3 regions of the Brevibacillus sp. NL20B1 genome follow, and region 3 is predicted to be linked to each of the others. Evidence: riboswitches for the same ligand, from Rfam matches in the RefSeq annotation. Region 3 holds a riboswitch; each other region holds the start of a gene.
The links. A riboswitch is a leader RNA that binds a small molecule or an ion and turns the genes downstream of it on or off. The one in region 3 is predicted to bind S-adenosylmethionine.
Positions count from the first base shown of each region.

Region 1 (9,634 bases), on a different contig from region 3:
AGATGTAGGTCCGCTGATTACGGAAGAGGCGGCCGTACGCGTGGAACAATGGGTGCAGGAAGCGGTCGAAAACGGTGCGAAAGTGCTCACCGGCGGCAAGCGGGAAGGATCCATTTACCATCCCACCGTTCTGGTGGATGTCAAGCCGGACATGAAAGTCGTATGTCAGGAAGTATTTGGCCCTGTCGTTGTCGTCATCCCGTTTGACACGGAAGAAGAAGCGGTATCACTCGCGAACGCTTCCGACTACGGCCTGCAGGCAGGCGTTTTCACGTCGGATATCAATCGTGCCTTTCGCCTGGCCGACGAGCTGGAAACCGGCGGGGTGTGGATTAACGAAGTGTCAACCGTTCGCCAGGACAACTATCCATACGGTGGCGTAAAACGGAGCGGGATCGGTAAAGAAGGCGTGAAATACGCCGTTGAGGATATGACCGAAGTGAAATTTATCGGTGTGAAGCTGCTGTAGACGGAAAATATGTGCGGGATAGGAGAGGAATGGACGATGAGCATTAGCGTGTTTCGAACACCGACTGAACTCGTGACGGGAATCGGCTCGATTGCACACATTGGGGAGAAGGCAAAGAAGCTGGGGGCAACAAAGGTTTTGGTCTTGACCGACAAGGTATTGAAGCAAACAGGTCTGGTCGACAAGGCCGTAACCCCGCTGACGCAAGCAGGCCTGCCCGTTCACGTGATTGATGAAATCATGCAGGAGCCTCCGTTTGAAAATCTGGAGCAGCTTGCCTCCCAGGTCAGGGGTCGGGGCTATGACGTGTTTGTCGGGATCGGGGGCGGTAGCGTGCTGGATGTGACCAAGGCCTTGTCCATTATGATGACCAACACGGGCGATGTGCGCGACCTGGTGGGCATTGACAAGGTGGCGATCAAGGGCGTGCCCTTCATCCTCGTGCCGACCACTTCCGGAACCGGGTCGGAAGTTACCTGCAACGCCATTTTTACGGACACGCGCGACCAGGTGAAAAAGGGAATTGTCTCACCGTACCTGCTCCCGGATGTGGCCATCGTCGATCCGGAACTAACGGTGACGGTGCCTCCATCCGTCACGGCCGCGACGGGGATGGACGCGTTTGTTCATGCGGTGGAGTCCTATACGGCGATTCGGGCAAATGAACTGACGGACGCGATTGCCCTGCACGCGATCAAACTGGTTTCCCGTTCCCTTCGCCAAGCCGTGTATCAGGGACATGACCTCAAAGCGCGCGAAGACATGGCGATGGGAAGTCTGCTCGCCGGCATTTCGCTGGGCAACGCCGGGGTAGGAGCCGTCCATGCGCTGGCCTATCCGCTGGGAGGCAAATTCAAAGTGCCCCACGGGGTGGCAAACTCCTTGCTGCTCCCCTACGTCATGAAGTACAATGTAGTTTCGAATATTCCCAAATTTGCGGAAGTGGCCAGGGCGATGGGAGAAAACGTAGACGGGTTGTCGCTTCGCGATGCAGCAATGCAGGCGGTCCACGCCATCGCCAAACTGTCTTGCGACGTGGGCATTCCCGCCAGCATCAGAGATGTTGGCGTGACAGAAGAAGACATTCCGGCCTTGGCAGCAGAAGCAAGCAAAATCGACAGACTGCTGAACAATAATCCACGCTGGCTGACGGCTGCGGACATCGAAACCATTTACCGTGAATCGTTCGCCGGCAAACTGTTTTTGGAATAATTTGTTTCCCGACCTCAGCACCGACTCGGCCTCTCTCGGTATGATGCGCCGTTTGGTGGACGAAGGCAAATACGGCCAGAAAAACGGACACGGTTTTTATCAATGGACAAAGGAATTTTTGCAGAAGAAGAACGACGAGCGGGAAGCAGAACTGATTTATTTGCTGAAAAAAGAGTGGGGGATCTAGCAAAATCTCGCTTGTTTCAAGCCATGCTTCATTTTCCTTCCTGTAAACAACACGATCATTGACACTGGATTCGTTTTCAAATCAGAGAATCGGAAATAATAGAGAGTATGGCTTGCTTTAATACGTGTCAATCTGTGGCCCGTACGGATTTTTGCGGCGGGCAGAATGAAAATCCAAGGAGCTGATTCCTGATGACACTGCGCTTGATCCCCTATCTGATCATGGACGGAAATGCCAAGGAAGCCATTCACTTTTACGAACAAGCACTGGATGCCAAAATCCTGTTTTACCAAACGTTTGGCGAGATGCCGGAAAACCCGGAATTTCCCCTGCCGGAAGAGGCAAAGGACCGCGTGTCGCATGCCATGATAAGGGTCGGCGAGTCGGACCTCATGTTTTCCGATACGTCTCCGGGCCAACCCCATCAGAGCGGCAGTCAAATCACCATCTGTATCTCGACGGACGACAAGGAAAAAGCGACACGAATCTATGAAGCCTTGAAGCAGGACGGTCAGGTGAACATGCCGCTGCAAGAGACGTTCTTTAGCCCGGCCTATGGGATTGTAACGGACAAGTTTGGCGTGACCTTCCAAATCAACACGGAGGGGAAACAACAGTAACGAAAACAGCTCTGCTCGCGTTGATTGCAGCAGAGCCGTTTTCCTTGGCGTTTTACGCCTGCCCAACCTTCGCTGTTCGTCGATTGAAAACTGTCAGCGGAAGATGCTGACAGTTGTGAATTTTTTGGAGAAGCGATCGAAAAACGGGATTGACGGCACATCCCGCTTCGATGTATGATGTCATCAATATTAAAAAGCATAGTGGAAAACTTGGAATTACACATGCCTTCTTATCCAGAGCAGGCTGAGGGACTGGCCCGATGACGCCCGGCAACCGACTGTCAAGAGCATGCTGCTCTTGCGGCACGGTGCTAACTCCTGCAGGAATTATCCTGAGAGATGAGAGGTGAGCGAGCAAACCGCGCCTCTTTTCTCAAGGAAAAGAGGCGTTTGTTTTTTCGGTTTTTCCGTCCATGTCATTATTTTTTACGCACTCATGAGGGGGATGTACCAGATGAAAACGATCAACAAATGGATGTCTGCCAGTCTCGTCGCTGCTCTTTTGCTGACGGGCTGCACCAATGAACAGCCGCCGGCGCCGTCTGCCCAGTCTGCCACGTCACCGTCATCACAGCCGGCGGACGCGCCGCAGCAGCCGGGCGCATCACCGGCGGCGGCAACTCAGGCAGCTATTCCGGCGGCAGTGGACAAACCGTTGAAAATCGCTCTGGTCAGCGAGTTTTCCATCGGAACGTTTTCTGCCCAGTACCTGCAAGGAGTCAAAGAGCAGGTGAGCAAATTCGGCGGCGAGCTGGTCGTCTACAACGCGGACGGCGATTTGGGCAAAATGGCGGCCCACCTGGACACCGCGATCAACCAAAAAGTGGACGGCATCCTGATCAACCACGGCCGTGCGGAAGCGCTGCAGCCGGGGGTGGAGCGGGCGGTCAAGGCGGGGATTCCCGTCGTCGCGTTTGACAACGACCTGGACCAGGTGGAAGGCGTCACTGTAATTGACCAGGACGACTACAGCCTGGCCTGGCAGGGGCTGAAAAATCTGGCCCAATCCATCGACGGGAAAGGCAACATCGTCTACATCTGGGTGGGCGGTTTTGCGCCGATGGAAAAGCGCAACCGCGTCTACGAGATTTTTCTCAAGCGCTACCCCAACATCAAGGAGATCGCCCGCTTCGGTTCGGCCACGCCGAATACGGCGCTGGACACCCAGGCGCAGATGGATGCAATCCTGAAAAAGTTCCCCAACAAAGGCGACATTGCCGCCGTATGGGCGCCGTGGGACGAATTTGCCAAAGGGGCCACACGGGCGATCAAGGCGGCGGGACGGACGGAGATCAAGGTGTTCGGCATCGACCTGTCCGACGAGGACTTGCAGCTCATCCAGGAGCCGAACAGCCCGTGGAAAGCGTCGGCGGCGACTGATCCGGCGGACATCGGACGGGTGCAGAGCCGCTTCCTCTACCAAAAGATCGCCGGCGAACACACGCCCAAGTACTTCTCGCTCGATCCGCATCTGGTCAGCCAGGACAAACTGCCGGACCAACCGGTCAACATGTCCGACCTGACGCAATACGTGAGCGGATGGGGTCGAAGCGACGCCGCCATCTCGCCGTGGATGGCTGCGCTGGAGGCAAAGCACAAGTGACCGAAATGGACAGATCAGGGAGGGATGCGAGATGACGGCCTCTGTTTTGGAAATGAAGGGGATCGTCAAGCAGTACGGCGGGGTGTACGCCCTGCGCGGAGTGGATTTCACCGTGCGCAGCGGGGAGGTGCACGCCATCCTCGGAGCCAACGGAGCGGGCAAAAGCACGCTGATGAAAATTCTCTCCGGCGCAGAGCAGGCGACGGCCGGCAGCATTCTGATCGACGGCCGTGAGCTGGCCGTCAGCGGACCGCGGGATGCCAAGCGGGCCGGTATCCACCTCGTGCAGCAGGAAGTGGACACGGGGCTGATTCCCTCCCTGAGCGTCGCGGAAAACATACTTCTGGACCATACTGTCTCCGCCGGCGCCTGGTGGCATTCGCCGAAGCGTACGGTGGAGCGGGCCCAACAGATACTCAGCCGGTGCGGTTTTTCCCTGCCGCTGAAGGCAAAGGCGGAGGAGCTGACGCTGGCGGAGAAACAGTTGGTGCTGCTGGCCCGGGCTGTGGCCCAGGATGTCCGCTTCGTCATCTTTGACGAACCGACCGCGCCGCTCAGCCTGACGGAAGCGGCGGCGCTGTTTGAGCTGATTGCCAGCTTGAAGGCGGCAGGGCTGGGGATTGTCTACATCTCCCACCGGCTGCCGGAGGTGTTTGCCATCGCTGATCGCATCACTGTGCTGCGGGACGGCAGCCGGGTGTGGGAAAAGCGGACGGAACAGACCAGTCCGGAAGAGGCGGTGGCGGCGATGCTGGGCCGCCGCGAAGCCAATCAGGCAGACGAGAGATGCAGACGGGCAGGCGAGGTGTTGCTGGAAGCGAGAGAGCTGCGGATCGGCCACAAGGTGAAGCGGTTTGACGTTCAGCTGCGGCAGGGGGAGATCGTCGCGGTGGTGGGACTGGTGGGCGCCGGCAAGACGGAGGTGTCCCGTGCCCTGTTCGGCGCCGACCGGCTGGACGGCGGCGAGATCCGGCTGAGAGGGAAGACTCTGCGCCTCCGCCATCCTGGTGAGGCGATTCAAAACGGCATCGCGCTGATTCCCGAAGAGCGGCGGCTGCAGGGCATCCTGGTGGAGGAGCCGGTGAAGCACAACCTGACACTGGCCCACCTGAAGGCGTTTACGCGCGGAGGCTTTCTCTCGGACAAGGCGGAGCGCGAGGCGGCCCAATCCCTCGTGGAGCGGCTGGGCATCAAGACGGCCGGGCTGGATCAGCCGACGGGCAGCCTGTCCGGCGGCAATCAGCAGAAAGTGGCGATCGGCAAGTGGCTGTTGACCACGGCCAGCGTGTTCCTCTTCGACGAGCCGACCAAGGGCGTGGACATCGGCGCCAAGCAGGAGATTTTCCGCTTGATTAAGGAACTCGCGGACGAGGGCAGAGGCGTCTTGTACTTTTCCAGCGAGATTGACGAAACACTGGCGCTGGCCGATCGGCTGATCGTGCTGGAAAACGGACGGACCGCCGCCGAGTGGAGCCGGAGCGAATGGACGACAGGACGGATCACGGCCGAGACGGTGATGTATTACATGAGTGGAGGGAATCATCATGGAAGCAGTGCTGCAGGGTGAAAAAACAAAACAGACGCGGGGGTCGCTGGCGCAGCGGTACGGTGCGCTCCTGGCCATTCTGGCCGTGATCGTGTTTTTCAGCATCGTCAACGAAAACTTTCTCAGCTACGCCAATCTGGTGGACATCCTGCGTTCCATTTCCATCGTGACGCTGGTGGCAATCGGGGTTACCTTTTCCCTGATCGTGGGCGGCTTTGACCTGTCCGTCGGTTCGACGGTCAGCGTGGCGACGGTGCTCTCCGCCTCGCTCATGGTGTGGTACCGGCAGGAACTGCTGGTGGCGGTGGTTGTTCCGCTCCTGGCCGGTCTGGTGATCGGGCTGATCAACGCGCTGTTGGTGGTCAAGGTGCGGATTCCCGACATCCTGGCGACGCTCGTGTCGCTGTACGTCTTTCAGGGCATTCACCTCAGCTACACGCAGGGCTTTTCCATCTACAACAACATGCCGATGGCCGACGGCTCGTCCGCTCCCGGCATCATCATTCCGTCGTTTCTCTTCATCGGCCAGGGGGAAATATGGGGCATTCCCGTCCCGGTCATCCTGATGGCGCTGGCCGTCGTCGGCGTGCACGTGTTTCTCAACTACACCCGTTTCGGACGGATGCTGTACGTCACCGGCGGCAATCTGGAAGCGGCCCGCCTCTCCGGCGTACCGGTCAACAAGTACCGCACGCTGGCCTACATGCTGTCGGCGCTGTTCGCCTCCATCGGGGGGATCGTGCTGACGGCGCGGATCGGCACCGGCCAGGTGATGGCCGGATCGCCGCTGTTGATGGACGCCGTGGCTGCTGCGTTTATCGGGTTTTCCATCTTCGGGCAGGGCAAGCCCAACGCGTTCGGCACCTTTTGCGGCGCCATCCTGATGGGCGTGCTGATGAACGGGTTGACGATGATGAACGTGCCGTATTACGCCCAGGACATCGTCAAGGGGCTGGTGCTGGCAGGAGCGCTGACGCTTACCTATCTGCCCAGGCTGAAAAAATAGGCGGGCAGCCGATGGACTGCTGCTGTCGGGTTAGTGAGCTTTCTGTTTTTGCGAAAGCGACCGCCGAGTGACTGAAGCAGTAGTTTCCCGCTTTGTTTGATCGGAAAAAGGCGCGATGGCCGTCATGTCGGACGAGGGCGGCGATACGGCCATACGCCCGGTTTACGCCCGCTGACTTCCCGCCGGCATATCCGCCTGTCTTTTTCGGGCACGCTGGCTGTGTTTGTCCGCTGTGCGCCTGCCTTTTCCGGGAGCTTGCGAAAAAAATTTGTGAATGGAAAAAAATACGGGTTGATTTTTTCTTGTCTCCCCTGTATAGTATTGAATTGTCGCCACGGTGCGAAACAACAAACAGATACGTGCCCTTAGCTCAGCTGGATAGAGCGTTTGACTACGAATCAAAAGGTCGGGAGTTCGAATCTCTCAGGGCACGCCATAATGCAGAGGCGAGAGCCCATCTCGCCTCCAGTCGGGAAGTGGCTCAGCTTGGTAGAGCGCTTGGTTCGGGACCAAGAGGTCGCAGGTTCAAATCCTGTCTTCCCGACCATTTTTATTTTTACGGACGTGCCGCTCAGCATTGTTGGCAGAAAACCAAGCCCCAAGGGGCGGCATACAAGCCCTACGCCGGTATGGGAATAGGGACAGCGGCTTTTCAGAAGCAAAACAGACCGCCAGGAGGAGATCTCCGGCGGTCTTGCTGTTATTACGCCACCAAGCCCAATCCTCGTGCTGTCTGCGCGATGACAAACGTCACGGCAATCGCGATGGACAGCGGGATCAGGGCGGACAGCACGGTCCATTTGGCGCTTTTGGTCTCTTTGTAAATGTTGAACAGGGTCGTGCCGCAGGGATAGTGCAGCAGCGAGAACAGCATCATGTTCAGCGCGGTCAGCCACGTCCAGCCGTGTGCCAAAAAGATGTCCTTGATGTTGTCCAGGCCGTCAATGTCCACCATTGCCCCGGAGGACAGATATCCCATCAGAAGGATCGGCAGGACGATCTCATTGGCCGGCAGCCCGAGCAGAAAGGCCATGAGGATGTACCCGTCAAGTCCGAGCGCGTGGGCGAATGGATGGAAAAAGGAAGCCAGGTGATTCAAGATGCTGTCGCCGCCCACGGTCACGTTGCCCAGTATCCAGGTAATCACGCCGGCCGGAGCGGCGACGAGGACCGCCCGGGTCAACACGCTCAGGGATTTGTCCTTGGACGCCAGCAGCACGGTTTTGAGCATCTGCGGTTTCCGGTACGGCGGCAGCTCCAGCGTGTAGTGGGTGGGGACGCCGCGCAGCGCCGTTTTGGACAAAATCCAGGAGACGGTCAGGGTGACGACGATGCCGATCAGCACCATGCCCATGACGATCAGCGCCGTGACCAGCGTGTGGTACTGGCTGGCGACACCGGCGGCCACGAACAGTGAGGCGAGCAGGATCAGCGTCGGCCAGCGCCCGTTGCAGGGGACAAAGTTGTTGGTCAGGATCGCAATCATCCGCTCCCGCGGCGATTCAATGATCCGGGTGGAGATGATCGCCGCCGCGTTGCAGCCGAAGCCCATCGACATGGTCAGCGCCTGCTTGCCGTGCCCGCCCGCCTTTTTAAACAACCGGTCCATGTTGAATGCGACCCGCGGCAGATAGCCGAAGTTTTCCAGCAGCGCAAAGATCGGGAAGAAGATCGCCATTGGCGGCAGCATGACGCTGACGACCCAGGCTGTCCCGCGGAACAGCCCGAGCACGAGCAGGCCGTGCAGCCAGTCAGGGGCGTGAACAGCCTGAAACGCGGCCGTCAGGTGCCCTTCGATCCATCCGAACATGTCGGCCAGCATCCCGGACGGGACGTTGGCGCCGGCGATGGTGATCCAGAACACGACGCCGAGAATCGCCAGCATGATCGGGAAGCCCCAGATCGGCGAGGTGACGATTTTATCCAGCCGATACGTGCTTTCCAGCTTTTTGGGGTCTTCGTAGCGGACGGCCTCCCGGCAGATGTTCCGGGATGTCTGGTAAATGTCGCGGACGATGCCGTCGCGGATCGCGTCTCCGCCGGCCATGCACTGGGCCAGGGCAAACAGCGAGTCGAGCGAATCCGGCCTCTCAGTGGCAAGAAATCTGCTCATGGGGCACGACCTCCTTCATCCCGGTCGCTCCGACGGTGTCGAGGCGTGCCTTGAGGGAGGCGAGCAGCTTCTCGTCGCCGTCAAGCAGGCGGAGCGCAATCCATCTGGGCGAAAAACGCGTGCCCAACAGGTGCGTGACATGCGGCTCCAGCTCCCTGATTTTCTGCTCGATGTCCGCACTGTAGGAAATCGTCACGGGCTGCGGGATGATTTTGCCGGACGCCACTTTTTCCACCTCGGCCAGGAGCGCGTCGATTCCCGTCCGATTGCGGGCTGAGATGGCAACCGTCGGCACGCCCAGCTTTTGTCTGATTTTGGTTACGTCGACGTGAATGCCCAACCGCTTCGCTTCGTCGATCAGGTTGACGCAGAGGACGACGCGGTTGGTCATCTCCATCACCTGCAGCGCCAGATTCAGGTTGCGCTCCAGCGATGTGGCGTCCACGACGACGACAGTTACGTCGGGCTGTTCAAAAATGATGTAATCGCGCGCCACTTCCTCATCGGCGGAATTGGAATACAGTGAGTAGGTGCCCGGCAGGTCGATCACCCGGTAGGTGACGTCTTCGTGGACAAACTCACCGACGGCTGACTGCACCGTTTTTCCCGCCCAGTTTCCGGTGTGCTGGCGGAGGCCGGTCAGCGTGTTGAACAGCGTGCTCTTTCCGGTATTGGGATTGCCGGCCAGAGCGATTGTGTACGCAGCCAAAATCATTCACCTCCCAGGATGTTTCCGAATATCTGCGAGCTTTCTTCCCGGCGCAGGGCAATCGTCGTATTGTTCACACGAAATGCGACCGGATCGCCGAGCGGACTTTTCTGCAGGACCTCGATGACGTTTCCCGGGACGAATCCCAGGTCGAGCAGTCTTCGCCGCA
Region 1 is NZ_JAGTPT010000003.1:55,904-65,537, reverse strand. It holds gene KDN35_RS03420 (aldehyde dehydrogenase family protein) at 1-469, shown strand, start outside; gene KDN35_RS03415 (iron-containing alcohol dehydrogenase) at 506-1,681, shown strand; gene KDN35_RS03410 (hypothetical protein) at 1,722-1,868, shown strand; gene KDN35_RS03405 (VOC family protein) at 2,060-2,488, shown strand; SAM riboswitch class I at 2,716-2,834, shown strand; gene KDN35_RS03400 (sugar ABC transporter substrate-binding protein) at 2,943-4,091, shown strand; gene KDN35_RS03395 (sugar ABC transporter ATP-binding protein) at 4,123-5,658, shown strand; gene KDN35_RS03390 (ABC transporter permease) at 5,636-6,643, shown strand; tRNA gene KDN35_RS03385 (tRNA-Arg) at 7,003-7,079, shown strand; tRNA gene KDN35_RS03380 (tRNA-Pro) at 7,114-7,190, shown strand; gene KDN35_RS03375 (ferrous iron transporter B) at 7,347-8,756, opposite strand; gene KDN35_RS03370 (FeoB small GTPase domain-containing protein) at 8,734-9,465, opposite strand; gene KDN35_RS03365 (FeoA family protein) at 9,468-9,634, opposite strand, start outside.
Region 1: it holds a riboswitch for S-adenosylmethionine, as region 3 does, so the genes downstream of both, KDN35_RS03400 (sugar ABC transporter substrate-binding protein) here and KDN35_RS14945 (pyridoxal phosphate-dependent aminotransferase) in region 3, are expected to answer to the same signal.

Region 2 (9,634 bases), on a different contig from region 3:
CTCGAGCTGTACCTGGACGGCAAACTTGTGGCCAAAGCCGACATCCCGCACAACAAGCCGGTCAACGGCGATGACGATGAAAAAGGCAAAGACAAGGGGAAAGACAAGGATAAGGGACCGAAAGGCAACGGCAATGGGAAAAAGCACGGTGATGACGACGATCACAAATAAGGCTTACTGTCGATAGGCCTGCACGTAATCGATCAATTGGCGGATGTAATCGCCGATAATCGGGACGGACAGGAACTGGCTGAGAAAAGAGCCGAGCAGCACCAGGACGATGGCCGTACCGATCGTCAATCCCAGGCCTCGGGCAAGACCTGCGAGGAAGTTGATCCACAGCAGCTTGCTCGGGGCTGTATAATTTTGAATCACGTCGGCGAGGCGGATATCCTCCAGAAAGAGGGCGATTTTGTCCATCCGTTCGTTCAGTTTGCGCACTTCCTGCAGCTCTGCCAGCAGCTTGTCGATCTTGGCCAGCAAGCGGTCGGTGGGGGATGGGGGCATGCGGCTCTCCTCCTGTCTTGCATTCGTTCCCGTTACGTATCAGTGTAGGAAAAAAACGGGTGAGAAGCAAGGTGTTGGACGGAAAGGTTTGCCTATCGCCAGGCGGGTAGGTACAATAGACGTACATTCCCTTTTCAAGGAGGCATCGGAATGGCTGAAACCGTTTCCCAAACGCTTTCGGAGGAACTGTTCGCGCTTTTGCAGCAGGAGCGTTTTGTCACACTCGGAACGATTGACCACGAGTCCGGCGCTCCGTCGCTCAGTTCCCTTTCCTGGACGTTTGCGCCGACGCCGCAGTTGATCCGTTTCGCCGTAGACAACCGCTCTCGTATTTTGGCCAACATTGCCAAGGAACCGCAGGTCGTGCTGCACTTGATCGGGGCCGGTTCCTCCTATGCCATCAACGGCAGGGCGACGATCAAGACGGAACGGATGGAGAATGTCCCGCTGAAGCTGGCGATGGTGGAAGTGGCCATCGAGGCCGTTCGCGACGTGATGTTCTACGGCTCCCGCATCTCGGTCGAGCCCCAATATGAAAAGACGTACGACAAAAATGCGGCCAGCAAACTGGACAACCAGGTGATGACCGCATTGAAAAACGCAACGTGATCGGGTTACCAGCATAATGAAAAACAGGTTGACAGGTACTGCCGATTTCGGTAGTATAAGGTCAACCAATTGCAAATTGCATAGCAAACTTCTTATCCAGAGAGGCGGAGGGACTGGCCCGATGATGCCCGGCAACCAATCACCTGTACAAGGGGATACTGGTGCTAATTCCTGCAGAGTGTAACGCTCTGAAAGATGAGAAGGATTTGCTTACGTACGCGTAAACAAAGCCTTCTTTTCAGAGAAAAGAGGGCTTTTTTTAATGCCCTCGGTCATTTTGTTGGAGGGAGAGATCCATATGCATCTGGAGACAAAATTGGTGCAGGCGGGCGTCGCCAAAGACGAGCGGACCGGCGCAATCAGCTTTCCCGTTTACAACGCCACCGCGTATCGCCATCCCGCCCTCGGGCAGAGCACGGGGTACGATTACACGCGCACAGCCAACCCGACCCGGACCGTGCTGGAGCAGACGATTGCCGAAGCGGAAGGGGGAGACGCCGGGTTTGCCTGTGCTTCCGGCATGGCCGCGATACATACGGTCATGGGACTGTTCTCCCAGGGAGATCACCTGGTCGTATCGCTCGATCTGTACGGCGGGACGTACCGGTTGTTCGAGCAGGTGCTCTCACGTTACGGACTTCGCTTCAGCTATGTCGACCTGCGTGACGTGAAGAATCTGGAAGAAGCAATCCGCCCGGAGACGCGGGCTGTTTTTGTGGAAACGCCGACCAATCCCCTGATGCAGATCACCGACATCGCGGCGGTGGCAGAGGTGGCCAAGCGAAACGGGCTGTTGACCATTGTGGACAACACGTTCATGACGCCGTACTGTCAGCGGCCGCTGGAGTTGGGGGCTGACCTGGTGCTGCACAGCGCGACCAAATACCTCGGCGGCCACAACGACGTCCTCGCTGGATTGATCGTCACAAAGGGTGAAGAGTTGTCCGAAAAAATCCGGTTTTTGCACAATTCGATCGGAGCGGTGCTGGGGCCGCAGGACTGTTGGCTGCTGCTGCGGGGGATGAAGACGCTGGCTCTGCGAATGGAACGCCATCAGGCAAATGCCTTGGCGATTGTAAAGACATTGCGGGAACACCCTGCCGTGACGGACGTTTATTATCCCGGTTTGCCGGAGCATCCCGGTTATGAGGTGCAGTGCAGGCAGGCCAGCGGGTTCAGCGGGATGGTTTCGTTCCGCCTGCGCTCGGCTGAACAGGTGGCGCCGTTTCTGGAGAGCTTACGGATCATATCGTTTGCGGAAAGCCTGGGCGGCGTGGAGTCGCTGTGCACCTATCCGGCGACGCAGACGCATGCCGACATCCCGCAAGAGATTCGCGAGTACGTGGGTGTGTGCGACCGGCTGCTGCGGCTGTCGGTCGGGATCGAACATCCCGACGACCTGATCGCTGACGTGTGTCAGGCTCTGGATGCAAGTCTCTCACTGACGGGAGGGAGCGTACGATGAAGTTTGCCACCAAACTGCTGCACGGCACCAGTTGTATCGACCCGGTGACAGGGGCGGCCTCGGTGCCCATTTATCAGGCGTCCACCTTTCACCAGGCTGATCTGGACCGGCCCGTCGTTTACGATTACGCCCGTTCGGGCAATCCCACACGGCATGCGTTGGAAGAGGCAATCGCCGTTTTGGAGGGAGGCGAGCGCGGATTCGCCTTTGCTTCCGGTATGGCGGCCATCTCCAGTGTGTTCATGCTGTTCTCCGCCGGAGATCACGTCGTGGTGGCGGAGGACGTATACGGCGGCACCTACCGCTTCTTGACCAATGTTCTGTCCCGCATGGGGATCGCCGTCAGCTTTGTCGATACCACGTCGTTGGAGCAGGTGGAAGCAGCCATCCGTCCCGAGACCAAGGGCATCTACCTGGAAACTCCGTCCAACCCGACGCTGAAAGTGACGGACATCGCCGCTGTCTGCGCGCTGGCGAAACAGCGGGGACTGCTGGTGATCGTGGACAATACGTTTATGACGCCGTACTATCAGCGGCCTCTGGAGCTGGGCGCGGACGTGGTGATCCACAGCGCGACCAAGTTCATCGGCGGCCACAGTGACGTCGTGGCCGGGTTGGCCGTGACCAAGGAGGCGGCATTGGGTGAGCAGCTCTACATGATCCAAAACGGCATGGGAGCGATCCTCGGCGTGCAGGATTCCTGGCTGGTGCTGCGCGGCTTGAAGTCCTTGAAAGCGCGTCTGGACGTCAGCACGCAGACGGCGGAAAAGCTGGCCCACTGGCTTTCCACACACCCGGCGGTCAGCCGCGTCTACTACACCGGATTGCCGGAACACGACGGTCATGACCTGCAAAACCGGCAGGCGAGCGGACACGGGGCGGTACTCTCCTTTGACGTGGGCAGCCGCGAGCGGGCCAAAGCGCTGTTTGACCGCGTCAAGCTGCCGATTGTCGCCGTCAGTCTGGGTGCGGTCGAAACGATTCTTTCCTATCCGGCGATGATGTCCCATGCCGCCATGCCGCCCGCAGAGCGTAAGCGGCGTGGAATTACGGACGGACTGATCCGTCTCTCCGCGGGCCTGGAGGACGCTGTCGACCTGCTTCAAGACCTGGAGCAGGCATTGGACGCGCTTGGACCCGCAGAGCAGGCGGCAGACGACAAACAGGCATTTTCCTGGGCGTAAGCCCGGAAAATGCCTGTATTGTTTCGGACGATGGTCAGCGGTTCACCGGGATTTTTTCATTTCCCTGCGGTTTGGAGTTGCCGCTTTTGTTGATCCGCTGTTCGTTTTCCCTGGTTGGCGTCTCTTCCCGTTTTTGCACGTCGCGCGGCAGCTGCGGCATGAGCCTCCCGACGATGTCCGCCAGTTCTTCGGCCAAGCCGGTCACGGGACGACCGCGTTGGATGTCAGCAGCCATTTCCCGCAGCCGCTGCACGATGTCGGGGTCGGCCGTGACGATGGCGTTCGCCCCTTGGGGGTCTTCTTTCAGCGCTTCCGCCACCGAGTATTTGATCACGCCCACTTCCGGCCGATCCAGATGGGCGTTGACATCAATGCCGACGACCGCCCACTTGCCCAGGACCACCGCCGTCGCGTCATTGACGTTTTTCACCCGCGTGGCCAGGCGCACCAGCCGTTCAGCGGTTGCCTGCGGCGACTGGTTGTAGGTTGGGGACGGGGCGGTTTGCTGGACGCGCTGCGTTTCCGGCACAGTTTGGCCGGGCTGCGGAGCCGCCTGGTTGGCCGGAGGCTTGTTGTTCGTCATGCAGGCGGAGAGGAGCAGGCTGACGCTCAGTACATAGATCGCTGTCCGTTTCACGGTCATACTTCCTTTCCCTGGATTGCTGCGGTACAGGTGATGGTTAGTCGTATTGTGTTCTGCCTGCCCCGTTTTCATTCTTCTGCCTCTCGTCTATCCGTCCACCCCTTGTCATACACTGTAATACATCGCGTTCGGACAGCAGAGCATCCGGTCCCCAACTGCATATAATAGAGAAGATGGGTAATAGGAGGCGAGACTTTGAAGAAAATCTACGTACTGGACACCAACGTACTCCTGCAAGATCCGCGGGCGATGTTCTCCTTTGCGGACAATGAGATCGTCCTACCCGCCGTGGTATTGGAAGAAATTGATTCCAAAAAGCGCTATATGGATGAAATTGGCCGTAATGCCCGTTACGTGTCGAGATTGTTGGACAGTTTTCGCGAACTGGGCCATCTGCATCAGGGCATTACGCTGGAGACAGGCGGTCTGTTTCGCGTAGAGTTGAATCACTCATCGCTTCACAAGCTGCAGAAGCAATTTACAGAATTTACAAACGACAACCGGATTTTGGCCGTAGCGCTAAATCTGCAGGAAGAGGAAAACCTGTCCCCAAGCCCTCGTCCCGTCATTCTCGTCAGCAAAGATGCCCTGATGCGGGTAAAGGCGGACGCGCTCGGCCTGAAAGCGGAAGATTTCCTGTCCGACCGCGTCGTCGAGCACTCCAGTATTTATGCTGGTTGCGAAAAGCTGACAGTGGCTTCCCACATCATTCAAACGTACTACGCCTCCCGCAAGCTGAACCTGTCAGCCTGTTTTCCCAATACCCGGTTTTTTCCGCACCAGTTCCTGATTTTAAAAGACGAGATCAATCCCTCGATCTCCGCGATCGGCAAAGTGGACGCAGAAGGCAGGACGCTGGAGATGTTGGTGACGAGCGACGATCCGGTCTGGGGCATTCGCGCCCGCAACGTGCAGCAGCGCATGGCCATGGAACTGCTGCTGCGGGAGGAGATTCCGCTTGTCACCATGACGGGCAAGGCTGGTACCGGCAAAACACTCCTGGCGCTGGCGGCGGGGCTGTTGCAGATCGAGGACCTGCAGACGTACAAGAAGCTGCTGGTGGCCAGACCCATTGTCCCACTGGGAAAAGATATTGGCTTTCTCCCCGGGGAAAAGGAAGAGAAACTGCGGCCGTGGATGCAGCCGATTTACGATAATTTGGAATATTTGTTTAATACCAAGCACCCGGGTGATCTGGACAAGATCCTCGCCGGCATGGGAAGCATCCAGGTGGAGGCACTGACGTACATTCGCGGACGCTCCATTCCCGGTCAGTTCATCATTATCGACGAGGCGCAGAACTTGACCAAACACGAGGTGAAGACGATCCTGACCCGGGTCGGCGAAGGGTCAAAAATTGTGCTCATGGGAGACCCGGAGCAGATCGACCACCCCTATCTGGACGAGAGCAACAACGGACTGACCTACGTGGTGGAGATGTTCAAGACGCAAAAGCTGGCGGGCCATATCAAGCTGGAAAAAGGGGAACGCAGCGTGCTGGCGCAGTTGGCGGCCGATCTGCTGTAGGGATGCATAGAAACCAAAAATCAGCGCATACTGTAAAACGTCGAGCCCGATGATTGATGGATCAACGGCGACAAGCCTTCTTGGGAGGCGAAAAAGCGTGGTTATTTATGATCATGCAGTCGATCTTGGTCAAAGTGGCGGAACCCGAGCTCTTTAGGTAACAGACTCTATGGATGGAGGCTGACGTGCCAAAGAGAATAACCGGTAGTACCCCAGAGCAGAAGGGCTCGACACAACCGCTCCTTGTTGGAGCGGTTTTTCATTTTTCAGCTTACAGCGGCCGATTGGACGGGGCGGATGATTTGAGAAGGGGAACTTCGGGAAAAGAAAAAAGCCCGGGCTGCAAGAGCCGGGCAAAAGGGGTTTATGAATGCGTTATGGCCAGCGCCTTTTTCAGTGTGTTGATTGTACTGATGTGCATCCCCTCGTGAAAGAGCGAAAAAACGAACATCTCGCCCAGTGTGGTCATCTGCGTGTTTCGCAAGACGAACGGCTGCGGCAATTCCTGGTTGAGCCGTTCACGGAAGGTTCGCTTGATTCGCTCCTTTTGCTCTTCCAACTGTTCGGCCAACGTGGACAGGGATGGCACCTCTCCCTGCCAGTCCGCCGGTTTCGTGCCCGGTCCGAACAGCGTTTTGTACGAGGCAGGCAGGTGTGTAAATTCGAGACCGTACATACAGCTTTCCTGAACGGTCAGAATATGTCCCAGATTCCAGCGGATGTTGTTGGAAAATCCTTCCGGAACGATATCCGCCTGCTCTGTGGGCAGATCCTTCAATACCGCCAGAGTGATGCCGCGAACCAGATCGTACTGCTTCCAGACAAACGCGTAATCGTGCACGGGTGACTACCACCTTTCCCTAAATTTTGCCATACGTGTGATTGTATTCGCTTTCGGCGGGCAAACACCTGCCAATGATGGCACATCGAGACGGTTTCATCGAAGGTCATGCGTCGGGCTTATCCCCCATACACATGAATGAGGGGGGAGTAGACATGGTCAGTCTGGATTCATCCATTTCCTTTATGATTTACATCACGGCGGTGTCCAGCGCGGCCGCCGGGGTGACGGAAGCAGTCAAGTCGGTGGTACCCTTCCTCGCCACTGATTACGAGGCCGAACAAGACCGGTTGGAAGACCACAACCACGCCGCTCGGCTGACACATTACAAAAAGTTTTGCAATCTGATCATCTCCGTCGTGTCCGCAGGCGTCATTTTCGCACTGCTCGGCCTTGATCCCGCGCTGATTCTCGTCGGGGCGCCATCCGCCTTTGTCGACAATCCGTGGAAAGTGGGCACCTGGATCTGGGGGATTGTCGCTGTCTTTGGATCGCCGTTGTTTGCCTCCGTCTTGAAGATTCTGGAAGGGTGGAAACAAAACGTCAACGGCGACAACTTTCCGCACAAGCCAAGACAAAAGGTCAGAGGACCAAGAAACTGACGAGGCGATTCATGCGGCTTTCACTCGAGTGGAAAGCCGCATGGTTTTTTCATGAGATGGGCTTGTCTCACTCGTTCCACCACGTGACGGCCGTCCGGTAGGCGCGGGCAATTCCTTCGATCAGGTCAGTCTGGTTGGCGTCCACGAGGTACAGCGTGGGGCGGGATGACGATGCGTGCAGCGTTCCGATCACGTGTTCCCGGCACTGCTCCAGAGCGGCCCAGCGGTCGCGTTCCTCGCCGGCGGCAGCGTCCAGTGAAAACGCGGCGACGCGGTCAGCGTAGAGATACACGTGTTCGTTCTGACTGACGAATCCGACGTCGTCCAGGTGGGCGATGTCCGCTCCCTCGGGGAGTAGCCAGAGCGTAAATTCTTCGCCCAGCATTCCCGCCTTTTGCAAGATGTCCCGCAAGGTGTCCCGTTCGTGCGGGCTTTCTACAATAAACAGTCGGCCGTCGCGGTCAAACACATTGACATGATCCCCGATTTTATGTATGACTTGAGCATAGAAGCCGGGCCGTTTGCCGTCCGGCACCTGCATGTCCACACCGTACATGCGCTTCAACAGTCTCACTCCGTTTCACGTTGAGTATTATCCATATCGTATCATAAAAAAAGGAGGTTCACCCATGAACGAACCACAATTGACCATTGAGAAATACGTACTGGGGCCGTTTCAAACCAACGCCTACATTTTGACCAACCCGGAAACCGGGCAGAGCATCGTGATCGACCCGGGGATGGAACCGGCGGCGCTCCTTCGCGCTCTGAAGGGAAAAAACATCGTCGCCATCCTGCTGACCCATGCGCATCTGGACCACATCGGCGGGCTGGATCAGGTGCGTGCCCTGACCGGCGCACCGGTCTACATCCATCCGCTGGAGCAGAGCTGGCTGACCGATCCCGATCTGAACGGCTCGACCCGCTGGAACTTGTCAGAACCCATTGTCTGCGAGCCGGCCGAGCACGAGCTGGCCGACGGGCAAACGCTGGAGCTGGCCGGACTGACCATCCGCGTCCTGCACACGCCCGGACACTCGCCGGGGAGCTGCTCGTTTGTGGTGGGACAGCATTGCTTCGGCGGCGACGTCCTGTTTGCCCAAAGCATCGGGCGGACAGACCTGCCGGGAGGAAATTTCGAGACACTGATGATCAGCATTCAGGACAAACTGTTTGAGCTGGATGACGACACGATCGTCTACCCGGGGCACGGTCCGAAAACCACGATCGAAGCGGAAAAGCTGTACAACCCGTTTGTGACGGGCTTGCTGCGGTAACCGAGCGTCGCCGGCTGTCATCCGCATCCCCAGCGGACGAGCGGCCGAATAAGGAAAAAGCCAGTGCAAAACGCTGGCTTTTTCATCTGCCAAATGCGGCCCAAATAGACGAAAGCGTGTTTGGAACGGGGCGTCCCGGCGGCCATCCCTATTTTTTGAACCCAAACGGCAGGTTGATCTTCAACTGCAGCTTTAATTCCTGGTTGGCCAGCGTAATCCCCTCCACCTGGATGTTGGAGGAGATCAGCTCCGGGTAAAAACCGAGGTCGTACGTTTTCTGCAACTCTTCAATCGTCGAGGCAGGCAGGGCGAATCCGTCATAGTACAGCTCGTTGATGTGAAATTTCAAGGCTTTCGTCGAAACCAGCTCGTACGTGCCGACCAGCCGCATGTGTACCTGGTCGTACGAGCCTTCCACAATCAATTGGTTGTTGTCAAAGGAAAACTGCGTATGTTTGAACAATTCGTCCTTGGAGACCAGGAAGCGGTTAAACTCATCCTGCCGGATCGTCAGCGTGTGCGTGAACAGCCCGTTGGATTGGATGCGATCCGGCGTCGCCAACTCGGAGATCTGGAACATTACATTGGACAGCTCGTTGAAAAACGTTTGAAAAGCGGGCAGTCCCCGTTCCCGCCAATCGGTGACGAGGTGGTCCATCAGTGCCTGAACGCTGGTCGGGTCGCTCAGCATCTGCACGTTTTTCTCCTTTTCCGCCTGGATTGCCAGCATGTCCGCCAACTGCTTCTCGTACTGCTGCCGCAAATTCTGCAGCAACGTCAGCCGGTTTTGCCGCTCCGCCTGCAACGACGTCATCGCGGCACGTTCCTTCTGGTATGCTTCCAGCTTCGTCAGATCCCGTTCGTAGAGGATTTGCAGAAAATCAAACAACAACAGAAAATCATTGAAATTTTTCGTATCAAACAGCAGCGTCAGCAGGTTGGCCCGCTCTCCCGTGTAGTACGCTTTGGCAACCTCTCC
Region 2 is NZ_JAGTPT010000001.1:53,661-63,294, forward strand. It holds gene KDN35_RS00335 (hypothetical protein) at 1-171, shown strand, start outside; gene KDN35_RS00340 (DUF5665 domain-containing protein) at 175-507, opposite strand; gene KDN35_RS00345 (pyridoxamine 5'-phosphate oxidase family protein) at 658-1,116, shown strand; SAM riboswitch class I at 1,206-1,318, shown strand; gene KDN35_RS00350 (aminotransferase class I/II-fold pyridoxal phosphate-dependent enzyme) at 1,415-2,581, shown strand; gene KDN35_RS00355 (trans-sulfuration enzyme family protein) at 2,578-3,765, shown strand; gene KDN35_RS00360 (YhcN/YlaJ family sporulation lipoprotein) at 3,800-4,408, opposite strand; gene KDN35_RS00365 (PhoH family protein) at 4,604-5,935, shown strand; gene KDN35_RS00370 (DinB family protein) at 6,300-6,776, opposite strand; gene KDN35_RS00375 (hypothetical protein) at 6,932-7,378, shown strand; gene KDN35_RS00380 (hypothetical protein) at 7,446-7,952, opposite strand; gene KDN35_RS00385 (MBL fold metallo-hydrolase) at 8,008-8,655, shown strand; gene KDN35_RS00390 (coiled-coil domain-containing protein) at 8,804-9,634, opposite strand, start outside.
Region 2: it holds a riboswitch for S-adenosylmethionine, as region 3 does, so the genes downstream of both, KDN35_RS00350 (aminotransferase class I/II-fold pyridoxal phosphate-dependent enzyme) here and KDN35_RS14945 (pyridoxal phosphate-dependent aminotransferase) in region 3, are expected to answer to the same signal.

Region 3 (9,634 bases):
CAGACTCCATACCTTGCCGGTCGGGTTGGCAAACGTGGGAATCACATAGGCCATTTTGGGACGGTACTGGGCGATCTTGCGGGCCAGATCCTCCATGTCCACGCCCTCGTCGTCCCCCTCCACCGGAATAGCGCGAATGCCGCGGAACTGAAACAGCTGCAGAGCAGCCAAATAGGTGGGGTTTTCTACCAGCACGACGTCGCCTTCGTCCAGATAGACGCGACAGAGCAAGTCGACGGCCTGCTGGGAGCCGGTGGTAAGCAGCATGTTTTCCACGCCCACGTTCATGTTCTTTTGTTTCATCCGGGATGCCACCCACTCGCGAAGCGGTAGGTACCCGTCCGTCAGACCGTATTGCAGCGATTTCGGCCCTTGACTGAGCGCGCGGTCAAATGCAGCCTTCATTTCTTCGAGCGGAAAAAACTCCTCTGCCGGCAGTCCGCCAGCCAGCGACAGCACCGGGGTCCCCTGTGTCAATTTCAGAATTTCCCGCACGGCCGAGGAGCTCAGTGCGCCAACCGATTGTGAAAAAGCGTACTCCATGTTCCGTTCCCCCTTGATTGAGTTTATCCTTGTTGTATCACTCACGCCGGGAGAAGTCCAATCTATGCTTGCTATAGACGGAATAGGTTTTGGCTATTGTTCTCTTGGACAAGCAAAAAAGGAAGCGTAAACCGCTTCCCGTCTCATTCTCTGGATCGTGTTCGTTTGTATCGCGCGCCAGGGTTCAGGGTTCGGGTTCCCTATGCGATGCGAACCACCCGGGCATTTTCCGTCTGCGGCAGGAATGACAGATCGACGTGTTCGCGCGCCACATCGAAGCCAATGTCTTCAGCAAGCAACAGCGCTTCTTCACGGAACGTCGGCGTGCAGCTTCCTTCGTTCAACTGGCACAGCCGCTTCAAGCGCTTAAGCCGCTCCGCCATCTTCTCCGCGCGCATCACCTCGTTGCGCAGGTCACACACGTTTACGTGCACCGCGTCGGCGATCATGCTGATGTCATTGATATGGACAATGAGCCGCTTGCCCTCCTCCGTGACAAAACCGAGCGAGCAAAACTGTGCGCCGGACATCTCCAACCGTGTGAGCACGGCGTTGGCAAACTCCTCGCCGGACCGCAGGCGAATCAGACCCGCTTCTACGGCGCCGCCTATCTTGCGCTCATTGGAGATGACCGTATACATGTCCGTATATCCGTTGATCTGGTAGCGCATGATACCCTCCTGCCGAACAAACGTGATCATTGAGATCAATTATCATTACCACACCCATCGTATAATGAAAATCATTATCTGTCAATGCTGAGAATGATTTTTACTGAGAATGGATTTTTTTGCATGGGCGCGTCATTCGTGATCGCGCCCGCCGCGCTTTTTTATAGTATTCGCCCGCCCGGTTTTGGACTATGCGGCACTCGCCTATTTTGGGCGGGGCCCATCCCGGACGCGGCACTGCCCCCGGCCTCCGCCTCGCTTCCCAAAAAATCAAACCGCCAGGGCGTTTTGCGAACACACTGGCGGTCAGTTCTCAATCACATGAACGATATATTGCTAGTTGCACGGGGAGAAAATACCCAAACGCTCAATCCGCGCTACTGCTTCCGCCAGCCGCTCTTCGCTGGCCAAAAGCGCTGCGCGCACGTACCCTTCGCCGGTGGGGCCGAAACCTACGCCCGGTGCGACAGCGACATGGGCTTTTTCCAACAGCAAGTCGGCAAATTCGGCAGAGGTAAACCCTTTTGGCACCGGCAGCCAGGTGAAAAACGAGCCCTGCGACGGTGCCGCCTCCCAGCCGATGCGGTGCAGGTTGGAAAACAGCGCGTTGCGCCGGCTTTCGTATACGGTCACCAACTCGCGGACACACTGCTGGGAATCGGTCAGCGCCCGGACCGCCGCCATCTGGATGGCGCCGAACAGGCTGCAGAAGTAGTGGTCCTGGATCAGGTTGATCAGCCGGACCAGTTCCCGGTTGCCGACCATCGCGCCGACGCGCCAGCCGGCCATGTTGTACGTTTTGGACAGCGTGTAAAATTCCACGCCCACTTCTTTGGCTCCAGGCACCTGCAGGAAGCTGACCGGCTTCTTGCCGTCGAAGCTGATCGCTCCGTAGGCGAAGTCGTGACAGACGACGATTTCGTGCTTGCGGGCGAAGCGGACCGTCTCTTCGAAAAATTCGTACGGCGCATTGACCGCGGTCGGGTTGTTGGGGTAGTTCAGGAACATCAGCTTGGCTTTGTCCAGATCCTCTCGAGCCAGCTCGCCGTAGTCCGGCAGGAAACCGTTCGCGGCGCGCAGCGGCATCATCACCATCCGCCCGTCGGCGATGGCCACTCCCGACCAGTAATCGGGATAGCCGGGGTCCGGCACCAGAGCCACATCGCCCGGATTGAGCAATACCTGGCAGATTTCCACCAGTCCGGTCTTGCTGCCGAACAGGATGGCCACTTCCTCTTCCGGGTCCAGATCGACGTCAAACTCCTGCTTGTACCAGTGGGCGACAGCCCGTTTCAGTTCCACACGACCGCTGAACGGCGGGTACTTGTGGTGAACCGGACGGGCAGCATGTTCCTGCAGTTCCTCGACAATGTGCGGCGGCGTCGGCAGATCGGGGTTGCCCTGCCCCAAGTTGATTACGTCATGGCCGGCGGCGATGGCCTTGTTCACTTTCGCCACCAGCGAGGCAAAAAACTGCGTCGGCAGACGGTCAATCATGGCGGACGGTTGGATGCGCATCAGTCTCTCGTTCCTTTCCCTTGGGTAAATCGTGCAGACGTCGGCGGCTAAGCAAAAAGCCCCTTTTCCTGTACAGAAAAAGGGGCAGATCGACATCTCCACGTTCTTATCTGTCAGGAATGCTCCTGCTGGAATTGGCACAGCATCTGCACAGGCAGATCCGCTGCCGGGCTTCATCGGGCCAGTCCCTCCGCCTCTCTTGATAAGGTGATTGCATGCTATTCAGTTTCGTTTGCAGTCTCGTTCCATCCCAGCAGCATCCGGCGGGTCAGCGACCGTGTCGCCCCCCGAAGCGAAGTCCCTGCAGGGCCGCCGCAGCATTCCGACTGTGCTGGTTGGATATCTCTTTCATACTACTTTAGCAAGCGAACAGTGTCAAGATGTCGGCTGGACGTTTACCTTGGCGCCGTCTTTCAGCAGCGTCTGTCCGCGCACGACGATTTGCTCGCCTTCTTTCAGCCCTGCCTTTACCTCCACCAGATCGCTGGATTCGATCCCGGTCTGCACTTCCACTTTTTTCGCCGTGTCTCCCTCCAGCTTGTAGACGAACCGCTTGCCGTTCTCGTCAAAGACGGCCTTGAGCGGCACCACCAGCATGCTGTTGGTTTGCTGATGCGCAAACTGGATGCTGACGACCATGTCCGCCTTTAGCGAAGCGTCCTGCTTGGCCAGGGCAATTTCCACCGGATACGCGCGCAGCGTCTGATCCATCACGGGACTGATCGCGCTCACCGTGCCGTCCAGCTCCTTGGAGATGGCAGAGATTTGAATCTTCACCTTGTCCCCTTTTTTCACTGACGTTACTTCCTCTTCGGAGAGGTTTGCCTTGACGATTAGCGGATCGGTATCCACGATGGTGACCACTGGCGCTTGCGGCGAAGCCATTTCCCCTACCTGGCCGTTGACGGCGGAGACGAAGCCGGAGATCGGGGCGGTCACCGTCGCGTTGGCCAACTGTTCACGCGCGTTTTGCAGCGAGATGCGGGCCTGTTCCACGGATGCCTGAGTGACGGCCACTCCCGTCTGCTTTTCAGCCATCTCCAGCGCTTCCTTGGCGTTGGCATACGCCGTCTTCGCATTGGTGAGGGCCGCCTGTGCCTGTTCCAATTGCTGCGGAGACACCGCTCCCTGTTTGAACAGGTCAGACATGCGCTGGTAGTCGCGTTCCGCGTCCCGCAGCGCCTGTTCGGCCTGCACCAGACCGTTTTTCGCCTGCTGCAGCCCCTGGTCGGAGGCGGCATTACTCTGCTTCAGGTTGGCTACGGCGAGATCGTACGCCGCCTGCGCCTGCTGCACTGCATTCTCCAGATCCGTTTTCTCCAGGCTGAAAAGCACCTGTCCCTGATTGACATACTGCCCCAGTTTTACGTTCAGCTGCACAATCTTGCCGCCCACTTTTGGAGCCAAGGTGACTTCCTTGTTGGGGGCAAGTTTCCCGGTTACCCCCGCGCGCGTCGACACGCTTCCCTTTTTCACTGTATCGACCTGTACCGGCACCGGCTTGTTATCCGTTTGCGTCTGCTGCGTGGCCGCATCCGGAGCCGTACAACCTGCCAGGGCAACTGCCAAGGCCAGCAGCAGCCCAAGACTTCCCTTGTTCATCTTCATACCGTGTAGCCTCCTATCCCAACGTCGGCATTTCCTGGCCGGCCGCTTTTTTCTGCTTGCGTTTTTCTTTGCGATTGCGCCACTTTTGCCCCAGATCGTCAAACCAGGTGTAGACGACCGGAATCAGCACAAGCGTAATCAGTGTGGAGAAACTGAGACCGAAGATGACGACGACAGCCATGGGCGCCATCGATTCGTTCCCGTCCCCGCCGCCAAAGGCAAGCGGCATGATCGCCAGAATCGTCGCAAGTGACGTCATCAGAATCGGACGCAGACGGATCGGCCCCGCCTGAAGGATGGCCTCGTTCCGCTCCACGCCCCGCTTGCGCTGTTGGTTGACGTAGTCGATCAAGACGATCGCGTTGTTGACGACAATCCCGATGAGCAGGATGTACCCGATCAGCGCCGGAACGCTCAGCGGATAGCCGGTCGTAAGCAGGCCCACGACCACGCCGATGAACGTCGGCGGGATGGAGAACATGATGACAAACGGTGTAAACAGGGATTCAAACTGGCTGGCCATCACCATGTAGACCAGCACGATCGACAGAATGATCGCCAGTCCCAGGCTGCCGAACGACTCGGCCATCTCCTTGCTCTGACCGCCGAATTCCAGCGTGTATCCGTCCGGCAGTGACAGGGCGTTCAGCCTGGCCATCACGTCATTGGAAACCGAGTTCAGGTCGCGTCCGACGATATCGCTGCTGATCGTCACTTCCCGCGACTGATTGGAGCGTTTGATCAGCTGCGGCACGTCCTTTTTGACGATCTCGGCGACAGACGACAGGGCGACCTGCGCGCCGCTCGCCGTCGGGATGCGGAGCTGCTGCAGGTAGCTGATGTCGTCCTGATACGACTTGGGCAGCATGATCTTCACGTCAATCTGGTCATCCCCCGTCTGGTAGGTGGTGACCGTCATGCCGTCAAACGCCGTGCGCACGTTGGACAGGACCTGACTGGTGGTCAGCCCGTACAGGCTCGCCTTTTTCGGATCGACCAGCACCTGCACTTCCTGGCGCGTCTCTTCCAGCGAGGTGGTGACGTTGCGCGTGCCCGGCACCTGTTTGATCTCGCCGGCGATGATCGAGCTGATGTCTTCCAGCACGTCGAGGTTATCCCCGCGCAAGCTCACTTCCAGCGGTGCCCCCATCGGGCCGCCCGACTGGTCCAATTCCGTTACCTCAATCTCCGCCCCCGAGATGTCGGCCAGCCGTTCGCGCAGTTGTTCCGTCACCTGCTCGGTGCTGACGGAGCGCTGGTCCTTGGGCACCAGCTTGATTTGCAGCTGCGCCTGGTTGGACATGGCGCTGGCGATGAGCGCCGGGCCGCCGGAGGAGCCGATCGAGGTGTACAGCTGCTCCATTTCCGGCAGATCTTTTACGCGCTGTTCCACTTCGGCGACCACTTTTTCCGTCTCCTGCAGCATGGTGCCGTTCGGCAATTTAATGGAGATGGAAATCTGTCCCTGGTCCATCTTCGGAATAAATTCCGCGCCGACTCCGCCGGTGAGGGCAATTGCGCCGACAAACAAGGCGATCGTCAGGGCAAACACGGTCTTGCGGTGACCAAGCGCCCACTTCAGCAGACGGCCATAGCCGCGCGCGATTTTGTTAAATCCTTTGTTGAACCACATCACCGGATTGAGGCCCCGGTAGTTGGCCACCGCCTCTCCCTCGGTGTGCGGCACTCGTTTCAGCCAGCGGGAACTAAGCATCGGCACCAGCGTCAGCGAAGCCAAAAGCGCGGCGATGTGCGAGTAGACGACCGTCAGCGCCAGCGGGCCAAACAGCTCGGAAGCCAGCCCTTCGACAAATACGATCGGAGCAAATACGGCGATTTGCGCCAGCGCGGAGGCCATCACCGCCGTACCCACTTCCCTGGAACCGAGTCGGGCCGCTTCCATCATGCCCTTGCCCTGCTCCCGATAGCGGAAAATGTTTTCCAGAATCACGACCGCGAAGTCTACCAGGGAACCCAGCCCCAGGGTCAACCCGGCAAGCGAGATCATGTTGATCGTCTGTCCGGTAAAGTACATCAGGCAGAAGGTCGCCACCACGGAGATCGGAATCACGATGGAGACGATCAACATGGAACGGAAGCTGTTCAAAAACAGGAACAGGATGATGATCGAGAACACCCCGCCCAAGAGCGCGTGCTCTCCGACCGTGTAGATGGAATCCTTGATAAACGTGGACGAGTCGAGAATCGTGGTCAGCTTGACGTTGGGAGGCAGCATCTGTTTCAGCGCCTCCAACTCCCGGTTTACCGCGTCTGCCACTTCAATCGTATTACCGCCCGAGGCTTTGGTAATGGTCAGGCCGACGCTGGGCATTCCATTCATGTACGCCTTCTGCGTCACGTCTTTGTACGTCTCGTTGACCGTCGCCAGGTTTTTCAGCGCGATGCTGCCGTTCTGCACATGAATCGGCGTCTCGCCAATGTCGGTAACGGTATCGTATTCGCCATCGACCCGGATGCTCAGCTTGGTGTCGCCTTGGCGAATCACACCGGACGAACCGGACACGTTGGTAGCCATCAAAGCCTGCTGGATCTGGTCAATGCCGATCCCGTAAGCGGCCAGCCGGTTCGGGTCGAGCACGACCTCGACGATCTTCTCCTGGCCGCCGGAGACGCCGACGGAGGCAACACCGTCAATCCGCTCCAAATGCGGTTTGATCGTGTCTTCGGCGATCGCCTTCAGCTTGACGATGTCTTCTTCCCCGGTCAGGGAAAAGGTCATGATTGGTTGACTGTTGGGGTCCAATTTCAGAATGCGGGGGGACTTGGCGTTGTCCGGCAGGATTCCGCGGATCAAGTCCACCTTGTCACGCATGTCCAACGTTGCCTGGTCCATGTTTGTTCCCCAGTTGAACTGCAGGATGACCTGGGAGGCCCCTTCGATGGAGTTGGACATGATTTTGTCTACGTTGGGCACCGTTCCCAATGCTTCCTCGATGGGACGGGTCACCAGCTTTTCCACTTCGGCAGGCGTGCCGCCCTCGACGGTGGTGACGACCACCGCCACCGGCAGATTCAGCTCCGGATACAGCTCAACCGCCAGCTTGGGCAGGGAGACGAAGCCGAAGATGAGCAGGGCCACCGTCATCATCAGGATGGTAACGGGGCGTTGAATGGAGAAGCGGGAAAGATTCATCGTGTACAGCTACCTCCCTTTTTCGGAAACGATTGTTGCCGTTTTTCCAAATAGTGTGTCAAGATCGTCAGCGATCGGCACACATCTTCCACCTCTTGACTGGACATGCCGTCGAACAGCTTGTCAAAGTAGCCGCCCTGCATAAAGGGAATCCGTTGCGTGATCGCTTCCGGGGTGTCGGCAAGTTCCACCCAGACGATGCGCCGATCTTTTTCGTCCCGCACCCGTTTGACATAGCCGTCCCGTTCGAACCGGTCGACGATGCCGGATACTGTGCTGTAGGAGAGGTCGATCAGCCGGCTGATTTCCCCAATAGTCCTGGGCGCCTCTATTACGGGACCCAGGACGAACATCTGCGGAATGGTCAATCCGCATTGGGTCAATTCCTGGGCGATGACGTCCAGGTAGACCTTGTTCATCTGGATCAACTGCTTCGACATGCGCCTCATAGGATTCATAGGCCACACCTCTGTTATTTCGCGTCACGAAACATTATGACACAGGACATATTTCGCATCAAGAAATTTTCGTGGTAAAATGTATCATTTTTTCAACAGACCACCCTCCAACACGGCTCACCCCTTACCATGCCACGCGTTTATGAACTCAATATGAACTGGGGCAATCCATGTCTACCATGAATAAACGCCCCTCGCACGAGAGGGACGCTGCCGTAAAAGCGTATGTTATTAGACCCTATTACCTATTTCATTTTATCTATTTCATTTGCTTCACATCCGGAGTCGGAGACAAAGGCCTCTCCCCCGGCTCATTTCTCCGGCACGCTTACCGCCGGCTGCGTCTCCGTCCGCTTGACGAACGAGCTGTACGCGGCAAAACAGCCTACCGCCACCAGTGCCAACACCGCCATCAGGTAAAGCATCCCTTGCGGAGCGAGCGCCTCGAAGGCCATCGCCCCCACGAGCGGTCCCGCCATCCTTCCAGCAGAGGCGATACCGCTGACAATGCCCTGGACCATCCCTTCCCGGCCGGCCGGGGCCAGATCGGCAGCGATGGTGGGGACAGCCGGCCACACCAGCATTTCGCCGATCGTCATCACAAACATGGCCGCAACAAATCCGGCGTAGGCCGTCGATTGCGAGAGGATGAGCATCGACAGTGCAAACACGTACCCGCCGAGCAGCAGCTGCGCTTTCAACGTCCGGGCGAAGCTGTTGATGATCCAGGAGATCAGCGGTTGGCCAAACAAGATGAGCGCTCCGTTCAGCGTCCAGAGCAGACTGTACTGCCGAAGCGAAATGCCCAGCGTCTGCATGTAGGCGGAAAGCACCGTCGTCCACTGCACGTAGACGATCCAGCAGACCAACAAGCCGCTGCAGAGCACGGCGAGCGCCCCCCAGGCAACCGGCCGATGGTTTGTTCCCGCCGCAGCCTGCTTCGCCTCTGTCTCGGCCGATTCCGCCGCGTGAACCTGTTCATTTGGTTGATCCGCCAAATGCTGCGGCAGGCACCTAAGAAACATCGCCAGCGTCACAGCCTGCGCAATCGCGTTTCCGAAAAACGTCCAGGCGAACGACACGCTGGCCAAAACGCCGCACAAGGCCGAACCGACGGCCACCCCGATGTTGAGCGCGACGTAAATCACGTTCAGCCCTCTGCGCCCGCCTTCCGGCCAGAGGCGGACAGCCAGTGCATTCAGTACAGGAAAGATCGTGCCAAAGAAAAATCCGTTCAATAACAGCAGCACGGTGTAGGCGGTGAAGTCGGTCGTCAAGCCAAGCGCGACAGAAACAGCGATCGCGCCGACAGAACCGACCGCAAACGTCCGCCTGTGTCCCCAGCGGTCAAAAAGAATGCCGCCTGCCACACTCCCCACGAGGTTGGCTCCCTGGTTCAACAGCAGCAATAGTCCGGCTACGGTGAGCGGTTGGCCCAGGTAATCGTGGATGTAAATGGTGACCAGCGGCCATATGCACGCCATGCCCGTGGAAGTCATGGCGGCAACGACGGCGAGAACCCGTATGCTGCGCGGATACATGTTCCATATTCCGCTCATGTCTGGTTACTCCTCAATCCGATGATAATCTCCGCTTTTTCCGCCCGTTTTGCTCATCAGGCAGGTGGGGCCGATAACCATCCCCTTGTCCATCGCCTTGCACATGTCGTAGACAGTGAGAGC
Region 3 is NZ_JAGTPT010000022.1:58,965-68,598, forward strand. It holds gene KDN35_RS14935 (aminotransferase-like domain-containing protein) at 1-543, opposite strand, end outside; gene KDN35_RS14940 (hypothetical protein) at 744-1,214, opposite strand; gene KDN35_RS14945 (pyridoxal phosphate-dependent aminotransferase) at 1,551-2,732, opposite strand; SAM riboswitch class I at 2,836-2,941, opposite strand; gene KDN35_RS14950 (efflux RND transporter periplasmic adaptor subunit) at 3,108-4,340, opposite strand; gene KDN35_RS14955 (efflux RND transporter permease subunit) at 4,354-7,494, opposite strand; gene KDN35_RS14960 (MarR family winged helix-turn-helix transcriptional regulator) at 7,491-7,934, opposite strand; gene KDN35_RS14965 (MDR family MFS transporter) at 8,264-9,511, opposite strand; gene moaC (cyclic pyranopterin monophosphate synthase MoaC) at 9,518-9,634, opposite strand, start outside.